Novosphingobium sp. G106: one gene and its partner. The protein of the gene in region 1 interacts with the protein of each later gene in a pairwise test. Links are inferred from orthologs where the notes say so. Each region holds a gene or a part of one and is shown on either strand. Other genes may lie near its edges.

What was found.
Region 2: the proteins of mrdA (region 1) and KRR38_RS07560 interact in binary tests that used the Escherichia coli proteins (3 or more experiments, as listed by UniProt). The link is inferred for Novosphingobium sp. G106 from one-to-one orthologs.

What each region holds. Positions count from the first base shown.
Region 1 is NZ_JAHOOZ010000001.1:1,311,733-1,316,005, forward strand. Bases 1,342-4,273 are described here. They hold mrdA (penicillin-binding protein 2), read left to right. Parts: upstream 1,342-1,726; coding sequence 1,727-3,820; downstream 3,821-4,273. Other genes in these bases: mreD (rod shape-determining protein MreD), read left to right, coding at 1,342-1,690; rodA (rod shape-determining protein RodA), read left to right, coding at 3,817-4,273. In the rest of the region: KRR38_RS06215 (rod shape-determining protein), read left to right, coding at 1-205; KRR38_RS06220 (rod shape-determining protein MreC), read left to right, coding at 228-1,172; more of mreD, read left to right, coding at 1,172-1,341. UniProt on the Escherichia coli protein: Catalyzes cross-linking of the peptidoglycan cell wall. Responsible for the determination of the rod shape of the cell. Is probably required for lateral peptidoglycan synthesis and maintenance of the correct diameter during lateral and centripetal growth.
Region 2 is NZ_JAHOOZ010000001.1:1,586,095-1,590,580, reverse strand. Bases 1,343-4,486 are described here. They hold KRR38_RS07560 (penicillin-binding protein 1A), read left to right. Parts: upstream 1,343-1,723; coding sequence 1,724-4,249; downstream 4,250-4,486. Other genes in these bases: KRR38_RS07555 (MarR family winged helix-turn-helix transcriptional regulator), read left to right, coding at 4,367-4,486; KRR38_RS07565 (N-acetylmuramoyl-L-alanine amidase), read left to right, coding at 1,343-1,653. Outside these bases: KRR38_RS07575 (ribonuclease E/G), read right to left, coding at 1-233; KRR38_RS07570 (hypothetical protein), read left to right, coding at 365-763; more of KRR38_RS07565, read left to right, coding at 784-1,342. UniProt on the Escherichia coli protein: Cell wall formation. Synthesis of cross-linked peptidoglycan from the lipid intermediates.

The sequences.
Region 1 (4,273 bases):
CGCGCCCGAGCTCGCCGCCGACATCGTCGACCAGGGCATCGTCCTCACGGGCGGCGGCGCGCTGATCAAGGGGCTCGACGAATATCTGCGCGAAGAGACCGGCCTGCCCGTCTCGATCGCCGAAGATCCGCTGTCGTGCGTCGCGCTGGGTACGGGCCGCGCCATGGAAGATCCCGTCTATCGCGGCGTGTTGATGACGGCCTAACCGCCAGAGGAGAAGACGCTCCATGGCGCCGCCGCCTAACCGGCGCTCCGGATATTCCCGCAGGGCGCAGTACGGCACCTTCTTCGGCTATATCGCCGGGGTGGTCGGCGCGCTTGTTGGCGGCGGAATCCTGATCGTTTCGATTTTCAATCCGAGCGCCTTCTCCAGCCTGCGCGGCCTGGCGGCCGACGCCGCGGCACCCGGAGGCAAGGTCGCGGCTGAGAGCCGGGCCGCCAGCCAGAGCGTGTTTGACGTGGTCCGGGGCTACGCCTTGGCCGGTAGTCGTACCGCGAAGCTGGAGCGCGAACTGGCCGAGGCCAAGACGCGGCTCGTTGAGGCCCAGGCCACCACGGAGGAAAATCGGCGGCTGAAGGCGATGCTCGGGCTCACCCAGCAGGACGAGAGGCCGGTGGCAGTGACGACTCTGGTTGCAGCGACCGGCGCCAGCACGCGGCGTTTTGCCACCATTGCCGCAGGAGCGGACCACGGCGTCGTGGTCGGCATGCCGGTGCGCTCGCCGCTCGGCCTTGTCGGGCGCGTGCTCGAAGTCGGCGGCGGCACCTCGCGCGTGCTGCTGGTCACCGATACCGAGAGCATCGTCCCCGTGCGCCGTCCTCAGGACGGTCTTCCCGCTTTCGCGCAAGGCAAGGGCGACGGCCAGATCCAGATCAGGCTTATCAGTCTCGGCATCAACCCGCTCAAAGTGGGCGACGTCTTCGTCACTTCGGGCTCGGGCGGCCTCTATCGCCCCGGCATCGCGCTGGGCGCGGTCACCAGCCTGACGCGCGACGGTGCCATCGCGCGCGTGCTGAGCGACCCGGCCGGCAGCGAATTCGTCGCGGTCGAACGGATATGGGCGCCGCAATCGGACGTACCGGCCGCCCAGCCTACCGCCAAACCTACGGCTAAACCCAGTACTACTAAACCCACCGGCAAGCCCTCCGGCCAGGCGGGCGGGCGGCGGTAATGCCCTCGCGCCTGCTGAAAGCCGTCTCGGAAGGCCCCCGGCCAAGGATCAACCGGGCGCCCTTGCCGATCGTGGCACGCAGCGTCCCCTGGGTATCGGTCATGCTGGGCTCGCTGCTGCCGGGCTGGCTGTTCATGGCCTCGGCGCCCTATGTGCCGCCGCTCGGCTTTCTCACGCTGCTCGCCTGGCGGCAACTGCGCCCCGGCTTGCTGCCGGTCTGGGCGGGACTGCCGCTGGGCTTCTTCGACGATCTCTACAGCGGCCAGCCGATGGGCTCTGCCATCCTGCTCTGGTCGATCGCGATGATCGTGATCGAGGCGATCGAACTGCGCTTCCCCTGGCGCGGCTTCGCGCTCGAATGGCTGCTCGCGACCGCGATGATCGGTGTCTACGTGGTTGCGTCGCTCGGCGCCGCCAATGCTACCGGGGGGCTCGGTCCCGGTGGCGGTGCTGGCGCCGCAGTTCATCCTTGCGGTGCTGATCTATCCCTTCGTCGGGCGGATCGTCGCGGCGCTTGATCGGTTCCGACTGATTCCGCTCAAGGTCGTCGGCTGATGAAGCTCAAGGCCTTCTGGAAGGCGCCCACGACCAGCCCGGCGCTGCTCAGGCAAAGCTTCGAGCGGCGCGTGGTTGTGCTCGGTGCGGTCCAGGGCGGGATCGGCCTGCTGCTGGCCGCGCGGCTCGGTTATCTCTCGGTATTCCAGAACGCCAAGTACGAGCTGGAATCCGAAAGCAACCGCGTCAACCTGTCGCTGATCCCGCCGCGGCGCGGATGGATACTCGACCGCCACGGCTCGCCGATGGCGTCGAACAAGGCCGACTTCCGCGTCGACATCATTCCCGAGCGCATCGTCGATGCCGATGCGACGCTGGGGATGCTTGGCCGGCTGTTCAACCTGACCCCGGTCGACATTCAGGACCTCAAGGACCGGATCGACAAGTCGCGCGGTTTCCAGCCGGTCGAGGTGGCCTCGGGCATCGATCCCGACCAATATGCAGCGGTCAGCGTGCGCCTGCCCGACCTGCCCGGCGTCGTCACCCAGCGCGGCTTCTCGCGGTTCTACCCGACCGGGCCCTCGGTCGCCCATCTGATCGGCTATGTCGGCGCGGCTTCGGCCGCGGAGTACGAGAGCGACAGGAACCCGCTGCTGGTCACGCCGGGTTACAAGGTCGGCAAGGATGGGCTCGAGAAGTACTACGAGCCGCTTCTGCGCGGGGTCCCGGGCGCGCGCCGCGTCGAGGTCACCGCCAGCGGCAAGATCGTGCGCGATCTCGACATGCGCGAGGACATCCCCGGCAAGCCGCTCAAGCTCACGATCGACGGTGCGCTCCAGGACTATGCCGCGCGGCGCATCGGCCTCGAATCGGGCGCGGTCACCGTCATCGACTGTGAAACCGGCGGTATCCTGGTCTGCACCTCGATGCCGGCCTTCGATCCCAACAGCTTCGTCGACGGGATCGGCCGCATCGAATGGAAGATGCTCAACGAGGACGACCACATCCCCTTGTTGAACAAGGCCTTCCGCGGGCTCTATCCGCCCGGTTCGACGATGAAGCCGATGGCGACTCTCGCGTTGCAGATGCACGGCATCTCACCCGACGAGCGCGTCAACTGCCCCGGCGGCTATCGCCTCGGCAGCCGCTTCTTCCGCTGCGACGCGGTGCACGGCTCGGTCGATATGCGCGCCGCGATCGAACACAGCTGCAACACCTATTTCTGGTCAATGTCGCACCGCGTCGGTTACGACGTGATCGCGCCGGTCGCCAAGCTCCTCGGGCTCGGGCAGGAGTTCGACCTGCCCGGCACAGCCCAGCGTTACGGCACCATTCCCGACGCCGCCTGGAAGATGCGCCGCTACAAGCAGGAATGGAGCGCGTCGGATTCGCTCAACGCCTCGATCGGCCAGGGCTACGTGTCGGTTTCGCCGCTCCAGCTTGCAGTGATGACCGCGCGTATCGCTTCGGGGAAGAACCTGCAGCCGTCGCTGCTGTTCGGGCACGAGAAGCCGCCGGGCCCGGCGCTGCCGTTCACGACCGAGCAGCTTGCCGTCACGCGCGAGGGCATGTTCCGCGTGGTCAACGGCTCGGGCACCGGCGGCGGGAGCCGGATCAACATCAACGGCGTGATGATGGCCGGCAAGACCGGGACGGCGCAGGTGCGTGCGCTGACCAGCCGCGGCCATGTCGGTGACTGGAAGTCGCGCGACCACTCGCTGTTCATCTGCTATGCGCCGACCGATGTCCCACGCTATGCGATGTCGGTGGTGGTCGAACATGGCACCTTTGGCGCCCGCGCCGCAGCGCCGATCGCCAAGGACGTGATGACCTACCTGTTCGATCCGAAGACAGCCTGGGACAGGCTCCTGGCCATGGAAAAGGACTGGGGCGGAACGCCGATGGAGCGCATGGCGGCCAAGTACCAGGCCTATGCCGCTCAGTACGGCACCACGGCGCCCAAGGTGGAGGGCGACGACGCGGTCGATTCGGCCCAGTACGACAACGACAGCGCGCCCACGTCGGGCCAGGCGGTCCCTCGCGAAGCCGATGCGCCGCCCGCCAAGGAGCCGACACCGGCCGTCAGCCCCAGCCCCTCTCCGACGGCAACGCCCTCGCCCGCTCCCGTGGCTCCGCCGGCAGCCGCGCAATGAGCCGTTCGATCGTCCCCGCCACCGTCGCCCGCCAGCCCTGGCAGGTCATCCTACCGCTGACCGCCCTCGTGCTGTTCGGCTCGACCGTGCTCTATTCGGCTGCGGGCGGACATCTCCAGCCCTGGGCACTGACCCATTCGCTGCGCTTCATCTTCTTCCTCGGCATGGCCGTGGCCATGTCGCGGTTCCGGCGCGAATGGTTCAAGCAGTTCGCCTATCCGATCTACCTCGCCGTGCTCGTCCTCCTCGTCCTCGTCGAGATGCTCGGCGCGATCGGCGGCGGCAGCCAGCGCTGGCTCAACCTCGGTTTCATGACCTTGCAGCCGTCGGAACTGATGAAACCGGCTATCGTGCTGGTGCTGGCGCGGTTCTACGACAATCTTCCCGCGTCGGTGACGACGAACTGGCGCGGGCTGGTTCCTGCCGCCGGGCTGATCGGTGTGCCGGCAGCTT
Region 2 (4,486 bases), 270 kb from region 1 along the record:
TAGTCGGGATGGATTTCGCTGAACGCCAGGAAACCGTGACGATTGCCGCCGAAATCGACGAAAGCCGCCTGCAGCGAGGGTTCGACCCTGGTTACCTTGGCGAGATAGATATTACCCTTGATCTGCTTGCGATCGGCAGATTCAAAGTCGAATTCCTCAATACGGTTGCCCTTGAGGACCGCCACCCGGGTTTCTTCCTGGTGGCGCGCATCGATTAGCATGCGCGTTGTCATTATAAATTCTCCAGTCGCGCCGCGGCTCGGACCCCGAAAAATCGGGGGCCGGCAAGGCGGCGCGGATATGCAATGGTTCGCCGCCGGGCCCGAACATATCGGGGTCCGTCCTGCGGCGATCGGGGTTGTGCGTGAAACCCGCGCGCAAGGGCGTGCGGGCAGCTTGCTTCGTGTCTGCGAGTGGGAGGCTGCGCGGCGAAATCGTTCGCGCAAAACCGGCCGTCCAAGCCTTCCGCGCCTGCAAAGGCAGCGGCTGGCAGAACGGCAAGTGGTTACTCATGGGCTCGCATCAACCTGTTCGATCCGGATGGGAAATTCCGGATATCGGCCATGGGTTAAAGCTTTCCGATCCTGCCCGATTGCGACCATTCAGCCTTGTTTCGGTGCATGAGGATCGGAATGTCTCGCCCGGCTTCGTTCATCTAGCAGCCAATACTTTGAACGGCAAGGCTTCCCGGCGCGCGGCAAGCGGCGCCGGACCAGGTGATTGCGGGGAGAGCTTATCCCTCGACCATTGCGGTTCGATGTAGGTAGCCTTACGGGAAAGGCAATGCCGCGTCCGATCCAGCTTGCCTTGCTCCTCGCTGCGCCGCTGGCGCTGATCGGTGCAATGGTTGCGGCGGACCGCCTGCTTGCTGTGCCTAGCCGCGGCTATGATTATGTCGAGCGGATCGTGCTGCCGCCGGCCGCGCATGAAGTCGGTCTGCCCGAAATCAAGGGGCCGCTCGATGCCAGCCGGCCGCTGGTGGTGATCGATGCCGGCCACGGCGGCTACGATCCCGGCGCGGGAACCGAGCCGCTGATCGAGAAGAACCTGACACTGGGGCTCGCCAAGGCCCTGCGCGACGAACTGCTCGAGCGCGGCGGCATCCGGGTCGCGCTAACCCGCGACGACGACCGCTTCCTGCTGCTGCCCGAGCGCTCGGGCATCGCGCGGCGGCTGAATGCCGACCTGTTCATTTCGATCCATGCCGACAGCGTCGAGAGCAATGACCAAGCTCGCGGGGCCAGCGTCTATACCCTGTCCGAGCGGGGGACGAGCGAGACGGCGGCGCGGCTCGCGGCGCAGGAAAACCGTGCCGATACGATCAACGGCGTACAGCTCGCCGGAACCAGCGATGCGGTGAGCGCGATCCTCGTCGACCTGTCGCAGCGCGAGACACAGGCCAAGTCGCAGCAGTTTGCGCGCCTGATCCTGCGGGAGATTTCGGGCCAGATGAAGCTGCACGACCGCGAGGTGCAGTCGGCCGCTTTCGTCGTGCTCAAAACGCCCGACATGCCTTCGGTACTGTTCGAAAGCGGCTACGTGAGCAATCCCGACGATGCGGCGATGCTCGCCTCGGCCGAAGGTCGCGCCACTTTCGCCAAGCTGACCGCCCAGGCGATCCGTGCTTATTTCGCGCGCCAGTCGAACCAGTAAGGCGAGAGCAGGGGAGTAGAGAGAGTGAACCGCTTCCCCTCGCGCCGGACACAGGATAAAGGCGGCGGCAATGTCTGACTCCGCGTCGCCCGAGAGCGAGAACCTGAACTACCGCATCCGCCGCGAAGCGAGCGGCGCCTGGTCGCGATTGCGCGGTCTCTGGCGCGAAAGGCGCTGGTTCCGTGCACTGGGCTATGCCTTCGTGGCCTTCGTGCTGCTGATCGTCGGTGTGTGGTTCTTCGTTGCGCGCGATCTGCCTTCGGCCGACAAGCTGCTCGACTACCAGCCGCCGCTGCCCACCATTGTCCGCGGTATCGACGGCCAGATCGTCTATTCCTATGCCCGCGAGCGCCGCGTCCAGCTGCGCTTCGTCGATTTTCCCAAACAGCTCACCGACGCCTTCCTCTCGGCCGAGGACAAGACGTTCTGGACTCATGGCGGGGTAGACTATCCGGGCCTCGCCGGCGCCGTGGTCGACTATGTCTCGAAGATGGGCTCCGGCCAGCGCGCCAAGGGCGGCTCGACGATCACCCAGCAGGTCGCCAAGAATATCCTGATCGGCAACGAATATTCGATCGGCCGCAAGCTCAAGGAAATGATCCTCGCGCGGCGTATCGAGAGTACGCTGACCAAGCAGCAGATCCTCGAACTCTATCTCAACGAGATTCCGCTCGGTCGGCAGAGCTTCGGCGTCCAGGCCGCGGCGCGGGCCTATTTCGGCAAGGACGTCGGCGACCTGACGCTCAACCAGGCCGCCTTCCTCGCGATCCTGCCCAAGGCGCCTGAGACCTACGGCCGCGCCAAGAACGTCGATGCCGCGATTAATCGGCGCAATTACGTGCTCGACCAGATGGAGAAGAACGGCTGGGCCAGTGCCGATGCCGTTGCCCAAGCCAAGGCCGAGCCGTTGGGTCTGATCCCGCGCCGCGTCGAGACCTACGATTCCTCGCTCGGCTACTTCGTCGAGGAAGTTCGCCGCCAGCTCATCCAGAAATATGGCGAGAAGGCCGAGCAGGGGCCGAACAGCGTCTATGCCGGCGGCCTCTGGGTGCGCACTTCGGTCGATCCGGAACTGCAGAAGGCGGCGCAGGATTCGCTGCGAGCCGGGCTGCTGCGCTACCACGGCGGCATGGGCTTCCGCGGCCCGATCGACCATATCAACGTCGATCCCGACAAGTGGCAGACCCAGCTGATCACGCTCAACAAGAGCATCACCTATCAGGACTGGCGCGTCGGCGTGGTGATCGAGCGGAGCGGCTCGAGCGCACGCATCGGCTTCCCCGACGGCAAGAGCGGTCCGCTGGTCTCGCTGCCCGACAGCCTGCGCGCCGGCGACGTGATCGCCGCGGCGCCCGTCGGCGGCGATACCTATGCGGTGAAGATCATTCCCGAGGTCTCGGGCGGCATGCTTGTCGAGAGCCCGACGAACGGCCGGATCCTGGCGATGCAGGGCGGTTTCGATTCCGGTCTCGCCTCGTTCAACCGCGCGACCCAGGCGCTGCGCCAGCCGGGTTCGACGATCAAGCCGTTCGTCTACGCCACGGCGCTCGACGTGGGCATGACCCCGGCGACGATGGTGCTCGACGGCACCTTCTGCGTCTATCAGGGCACGGCCGGTCAGAAATGCTTCCGCAACTTCGGCGGCGAAGGTGGCAGCGGCAACCACACGATGCGCTGGGGCCTCGAGCAGTCGCGCAACCTGATGACCGTGCGCCTCGCCAACGACAGCGGCATGGAGAACGTCACCAAGACCTTCGCCCGCGTCGGCATCGGCAAGTACCAGAACTATCTGTCGTTCGCGCTGGGCGCGGGCGAGACCACCGTGATGCAGATGGTCAATGCCTATTCGGCGCTGGCCAACAACGGCGTCCAGTATCCGTCCTCGGTCATCGACTATGTCCAGGACCGCAACGGCAAGGTGATCTTCCGCGCCGACAACCGCCGCTGCGACCGCTGCAACATGACGCAGTGGGATGGCAAGCCGATGCCCCGCTTCGAACCGCGCGGCAAGCAGGTGCTCGATCCGCGCACGGCCTATCAGGTCGTGCACATGCTTGAGGGCGTGATTACCCGTGGTACCGCCGTCGTGCTGCGCGATCTCAACATGCCGTTGTTCGGCAAGACCGGTACGACCAGCGGGCCGACCAACGTCTGGTTCGTCGGCGGGTCGCAGAAGTATGTCGCGGGGGTCTATCTCGGCTACGATCAGCCGCGCTCGCTCGGCGGCTATGCCCAGGGTGGCCGCGTCGCGGCGCCGATATTCAAGCAATTCGTCCAGACGACGCGTCCGCGCTGGAGCGACCTGCCTTTCGTCGCGCCCGAAGGCATCCGCATGGTCCGCATCGACCGCGTCACCGGCAAGCGCGTGTTCGGCGCCGAGCCGGGTACCGATCCCAAAGCCGGTGTCATCTGGGAAGCCTTCAAGCCCGACACCGAGCCTACGCGGACCACGCGCGCCGATGATCTCGCCAAGCAGCGTGACGCGCTCTTCGCGGCAATCGCGCGCGGCAAGCAGGCGCGCCAGCAGCACGAGGCAGGCGCATCGGGAAGCGCCGAAACACGCGATTTCGCGGAGGAGCAGGGCGGCGTCTACTGATGTCGCTCAGGCATTGACACCAAGGTTCCAACTGTTCATCTGTCGAGCACGCCTTCGGACAGTGCGTTGCGTCGCGCTGTCGAGCCGCTATCGTGGCTGCAAACGGGAGGAACGGAATTGGGACCGAGGCATAGCTTCTGGGGGGTACTTGGGCCGGCAGAGGCGGCCAGATTCGGCGCCGGCACGCGGGCATCGCGGGGCGGGATCAACCCCAGCGCGGGTGCTGCCGAGAGCGAA